2 regions of the Bacillus sp. CPT56D-587-MTF genome follow, and region 2 is predicted to be linked to the other one. Evidence: riboswitches for the same ligand, from Rfam matches in the RefSeq annotation. Region 2 holds a riboswitch; the other holds the start of a gene.
What was found. A riboswitch is a leader RNA that binds a small molecule or an ion and turns the genes downstream of it on or off. The one in region 2 is predicted to bind S-adenosylmethionine.
Positions count from the first base shown of each region.

Region 1: it holds a riboswitch for S-adenosylmethionine, as region 2 does, so the genes downstream of both, AC3WVZ_RS05955 (YezD family protein) here and metI (cystathionine gamma-synthase/O-acetylhomoserine thiolyase) in region 2, are expected to answer to the same signal.

Region 1 covers NZ_JBYTEF010000001.1:1,131,350-1,134,496, reverse strand. The annotation lists gene sat (sulfate adenylyltransferase) at 1-135, opposite strand, end outside; gene AC3WVZ_RS05960 (phosphoadenylyl-sulfate reductase) at 174-878, opposite strand; gene AC3WVZ_RS05955 (YezD family protein) at 966-1,109, opposite strand; SAM riboswitch class I at 1,182-1,290, opposite strand; gene lysA (diaminopimelate decarboxylase) at 1,406-2,722, opposite strand; lysine riboswitch at 2,903-3,084, opposite strand.
Region 2 covers NZ_JBYTEF010000001.1:3,876,710-3,879,856, reverse strand. The annotation lists gene metC (cystathionine beta-lyase) at 1-129, opposite strand, end outside; gene metI (cystathionine gamma-synthase/O-acetylhomoserine thiolyase) at 126-1,238, opposite strand; SAM riboswitch class I at 1,333-1,443, opposite strand; SAM riboswitch class I at 1,647-1,756, shown strand; gene AC3WVZ_RS19975 (bifunctional homocysteine S-methyltransferase/methylenetetrahydrofolate reductase) at 1,827-3,147, shown strand, end outside.

The DNA.
Region 1 (3,147 bases), 2.7 Mb from region 2:
AAGCGGGCTATATCCTCCTGTCGCTAATAGTTCTAAATCACTTAACGCAATGTTATCTAGCCCAATTTCTTTTTTAATTTGTGATACGTCGTATGTCTCGTCTATTCGATTTATTAATTCGTTTCTTGTACTCATTTTCTATACCCTCTCTTAGCTTTATTTTCAAATTCATCTTATTGGTAATGAAGACCACATTCAGTTTTCACTTTCCCAGCCCATCTACCATCTCTCGAATCGCCACCCTCTCCTACAGGCAACGTACATTTCTCACACCCAATACTTGGATAGCCAACATCATGCAACGGGTTATACGGCAAGCTATGTTTGTATACATATCGCCAAACTTCTTTCCACGTCCAATGAATGAGTGGACAAACTTTAATAGATTGAAAACGATGATCTTGATTTATAAACTTTGTATGCTTACGTGTTTCTGATTGTTCCCTTCTTAAGCCCGATATCCATGCTTTTTCCACGACTAATGATTTTTCTAAAGGTAAAATTTTTCTAATCTTACAACAAAGATTCGGATTGCTCTCCCACAGTTTTTCACCATGCAACTTCGCCTGTTCATCAAGTGTAAGTTCTGGCTGTTTTTCTATAATATTCAATGAAGGAAATCGTTCCCGCACTTTTTGAATTAATTCATACGTTTCTTGAAAATGAACATTTGTATCCAAAAATACAACTTTAGCAGATGGATTTACTTGGTTTATAATGTGCAGCAATACCATACCTTCCACCCCAAAGCTACATGCGTAGACAACCTCATCTTTATATTCTTTATAAGCCCAATTTAATACTGATAACGCACCTTTTGTTTCATCTTCTTCCGAAAACGAAACAACATTTTCTTCCCACGTTTCATACGTCAACATGTTTTTCCCCCCTGTAAAAGCAAAAAGACGGTTTTAACCTAATGAAAATAGGTTAAAACCGCCTCTAGTTTTTCTAGTCAGCGCTTTTCACTTTAAACGTACTTTTTCACTTTTCTCTAACTGAATTACTTTCCCATCTTGCACAACAATTGTAATTGAACCATATTTCATATCAGCAAGCATCGCTTCAATCTTCTCGGATACTTCATCAAAATGTTCCCGTACACTCACGCGAACAGCCCCCCTTTTTATTCATAAAAAAAATCTTTCCCATTTCGAAAAGACTGTTCGGTAATATATTTTACCTTATCTTTCAAAATGGATCCCATTTTGCTGGATTTAGCACCTTGCTTTCTATAAGCAGGTTGCCGAGCTTCTTCGGGCCAGTTCCCTCCGCTTCTCTTGATAAGCTTTGTATTTGTATTTTATCACAATTCTGATTTTTTTCAATCCTAGTTTTCCGATATATTTTAATTATTTTATTTTATAAAAAAGGAATTGCCCATTCGAACAACTCCTTTTCTTATTTAGACAAGCTCTTTAATACGTATGCGATCGTTCCCAATAATATTTTCATATGTTTCGCGTTCCACAACTACTTGCGATGTTCCGCCTTTTGCAAAGACAACGGCTGGTCTTCGAATCCGATTGTAATTATTCGCCATCGAGTACCCGTATGCTCCTGTACAGGAAACTGCTAGTAAATCAGAAGCAGCGACTTTCGGTAAATGAATATCCCAAATCAACATGTCTCCACTCTCACAGCATTTCCCGGCAATCGAAACGAGTTCCTCATTCTCATCATTCGCTCGATTCGCTAACATCGCTTCATAACGCGCATTATATAAAGCAGGTCTTAAATTATCTGTCATTCCACCATCGACTGATACATATTTCCGAATACCAGGAATATCTTTCACAGATCCAACTGTATAAATTGTTGTCCCAGCATCACCTACAATGCTACGGCCTGGCTCAATCCATATTTCTGGAAATGGATATTCACATACAGTAAATTGTTCTCTCACTGCACTTGTTACAGCTCGCACATATGTCTCAAGAGTTAATGGTGTATCTGACTCTGTGTAACGTATTCCAAATCCCCCGCCTACATTTAACACTTTTACTACATAGTTTGTTTGCTCTCTCACTTCTTCTAAAAATTGGCGAAGAACTTCAATTGCTCGAACAAAACCAGCTGTTTCAAATATTTGCGACCCAATATGTGAATGGATCCCTAGCACATTATAATTTGATTTTTGTAAAGCAAATCCAATTGCCTGCATCGCTTGACCGTTTGAAACACCAAATCCAAATTTCGAATCATCTTGACCTGTTGTAATATATTCATGTGTGTGCGCCTCTACTCCAGGCGTTACACGAATTAATATGTTCACAAATTTCCCATGTTGCATCGCTAAATCGTGTAAAACTTCTAATTCAAAGAAATTATCTACGACAAAACAACCGATATTCGCCTGAAGAGCCATCACTATTTCTTCTTCTGTTTTATTATTTCCATGAAAATGAATACGTGATGCCGGAAATCCTGCTTGGAGCGCAGTATATAATTCTCCCCCAGAAACAACGTCTAATGACATACTCTCTTCACGAGCTACTCGGCACATCTCCATGCACAAGAACGCCTTGCTTGCATATGCTACTTGATAAGAGAAACCACTTTCTTTAAAAGCACGATGAAATGCTCGGCATTTTCCTCGAATAGACTCTTCATCGTATACATAAAGTGGTGTTCCGTATTGCTTTGCTAGCTGCGTCGTATCGCACCCTCCAATTTCTAAGTGTCCTTGCCCATTAATTCGGCTTGTGCCGTGTAAATACATTTAAATTCCTCCCTTATTTCCTCTAAAACTCATAACCCCAATCTTCTATTCATTGCAGCACGCTTTTAGATAGACAAAAAACGCGCGGAACAATGTTCACACGCGTTTCTTATTAGGAAAAATATATATTGAAAAAATAAACGAGTTGTTATCTCCTCAAAATAAGAAACCGCATCAACATCTCCAAATAGCTCTCCATAAAATAAATCTTATGACAGTACTACATTTATTCAATGCAGTCCCAATATATGAATAAGATGGTTATTCTTATATTTCGGCAATAGTCCCTTTCAACCTATGATCACAGATTCCATTAAATCTCCCATAGCTTACTCTTTCCTATCGCGGCCTCTACCTTTGAGAGTAGATGAGGTAAGTCTATTTAATTTTCAAACATCTAATTGTTGCTATTAACAATACCAAAG
Region 2 (3,147 bases):
TTTTCCGAACGTATCTACATCAAACTGGTGAAAAGTTGATGTGTTATAAATAGGAACGTTCACAGCGCCTGTTTGCGAGTCGTGTTTATATTGGTTGTGTAGTAAGAGTGTATCTATAGAATAGCTCATATTCTTACACCTTCTTTTACGAGTTTAATTGCTTGCTTTAAGTCTTGAATTAAATCGTTACTATTTTCAATGCCAACTGAGAATCGAAGAAGACGATTGCATACGCCGTTTGCTGTTCTAATTTCTTCAGGAATATCAGCATGTGTTTGCGTTGCTGGATAAGTCATTAAACTTTCTACACCACCAAGACTTTCGGCAAATGTAATTAAGGATAAAGATTGTAAGAATGGATTAATCCAAGCTTCATCTTTAAGGCGGAATGAGATCATGCCGCCTCTTCCTGGATAAAATACATCTGTCACCCCGTCTTCATCATTTAAATACGCAACAACTGCTTTCGCATTTTCTTCATGTTGCCTCATGCGAAGCGCTAACGTTTTCATACCGCGAATTAATAACCATGAGTCAAATGGGCTTAAAACTGCACCTGATGCATTATGATAATGAGCGATTTCCTCGCAAAGTTCCTTTCCTTTTGCAACGACAAGCCCGCTTAGTACATCGTTATGTCCCCCTAAATATTTCGTTGCGCTATGAAGTACAATGTCAGCACCTTCTGTTAATGGTTGCTGTATATAAGGTGTGTAGAAAGTGTTGTCTACAATAAGGAGTAGTCCGTTCCTTTTCGCTACAGTTGCGACAGCAGCAATATCAGTAACTTGCATTAATGGATTAGTTGGAGTTTCTATGAAAATAGCCTTCGTTTCAGTTGTGATAGCTTGCTCAATTTGTTTAATAGACTGTGTATTTACGTATCTACATCGAACATTCCACTTTTTTTCATGCTCAGAAAATAATCGATACGTTCCCCCGTATAAATCTTCAGATACAATAAGTTCGTCTCCAGAGCGGAATAGAGAAAGGACGAGGAGAACAGCCGCCATCCCTGAACTACAGGCATAACCTTGTTCGCCATATTCTAAGTCTGCGATCGCCTGTTCTAAAAGACCTCGAGTTGGATTGCCAGTTCGTGAATAGTCAAAGCCAGTAGATTTACCAATTCCTTCGTGACGATAAGCGGTTGAGAAATAAACTGGTGGATTAACCGTTCCGGTTGTAGTTTCACTGCGATTTCCGATTTGTGCTAGTTTTGTTTCGATTGTTGACATATGAAAATTCCTCCTTTTTAAATTGAAACATTAAGTGAATATAAAATAAAAAAAGCCTTCTAAGAAGAAGGCTTTCGGTTTGAATAGAGTCTTCTTCTCATCTGTCAAATCTTTCACAATTTGCTGGAATTAGCACCTTATTAACAAAATGTTAATGGTTGCTGAGGCGTCACAGGGCCAGTCCCTCTACCTCTCTAGATAAGAATGTTCGTATGAAATTTTTATTATGTTTTTAACTTTACAATAAAATATAACTGAATTGCAACTTTATTTTAAATAATTTTTATTTTTCCGCAAGTGTCATTGACTTTTACTTTTGTGCATGCTAAATTTATTAAAAAATTAACAAACATTGTTAAAAGGGGAACGCATTTCCTTTTAGCTACATAAATAAAATAATAAAGACAACTCTTATTGAGAGCGGTGGAGGGAAAGGCCCTGTGAAACCCGGCAACCTTCAAACGAAATGTTTGAAACGGTGCTAATACCTGCAAAACGAATGTTTTGCATAATAAGAGGAGGAACGATTATGTCCCCCTCTTCAAAGTGAAGAGGGGGTTTTTATATTGATAGAAATGAGGGAGAGTCGTGAAATTACTAGATTTATTATCAAAAGGAATTGTAATAGGTGATGGTGCGGTTGGGACGTTATTGCATTCACATGGTTTGCAAAGTAGCTTTGAAGAATTGAATGTATCTGATCCAGACTTAATTATATCGATTCATAAACAATATGTAGCTGCTGGAGCAGATGTAATTCAAACGAATACGTATGGAGCAAATGAGGCGAAATTACGTATGTATGGTTTAGAAAATCAAGTTACAGAAATTAATAGAGCGGCAGTAAAACTGGCGAAAGCATCTGTGACAGATAAAAATGCAATTTTAGGAACAATTGGTGGTATGAAACATATCGGAGCTGTTACAACGACTGATATGGAAAGAGAGTTTATGTTACTTGAACAGGCAGGGGCTTTACTAGAAGAACAGGTTGATGGATTACTATTAGAAACTTTTTACGATGAATTTGAATTACTTCATGCCGTTAAAGTATTGCGTAAGCAAACGAATATTCCAATTGTTGCGCAATTAGCGTTACATGAAGCAGGTACGACTCAAAATGGAAATGATGTCAATGAAATATTAAAGCAACTTATAGATTACGGTGCAAATGTTGTTGGATTGAATTGTCAACTAGGGCCGCTTCATATGACGGAAGCTTTCAAAATGATATCGATTCCTCAAAATGGCTATTTATCAGCATACCCAAATGCAGGCCTCCCGAATTATGTGGATGGACGTTACGTATATGAGGGAAGCCCAGCTTATTTTGAAGCGATGACACCGAGATTTATTGAGCAAGGTATTCGGTTATTGGGTGGTTGTTGTGGTACGACTCCAGAACATATTCAAAGTATGAAGCGCGCTGTTGCGAATATTACCCCTGTAATAGAAAAAGACACGATTCAAAGGCCGAAAGTCGTTCATACGCATGAGAAACGTTCGAAGGCTCACGTCACTCTAGCAGAGAAAGCGAAAAAACAAACGACAGTTGTAGTGGAATTAGATCCACCGAAAACGTTAGATACACAGCGTTTTTTTGAAGGAGCAAGAGCGTTAAAAAGAGCGGGAGCAGATGCTATTACTCTAGCAGATAATTCATTAGCATCGCCTCGTGTTTCTAATATGGCGATGGGTGCGTTATTAACGAAGCATGATATCCCAGTATTGACGCATTTAACGTGTAGAGATCATAACGTCATTGGACTACAATCTCATTTGTTAGGTTTATCGGCGTTAGGGATGGAAGAAGTGTTAGCTTTAACTGGTGATCCAGCGCGCGTTGGTGATTTTCCCGGTGCCACTTCTGTATATGATTTATCCTCTATTGAGCTTATTAAAATGATTA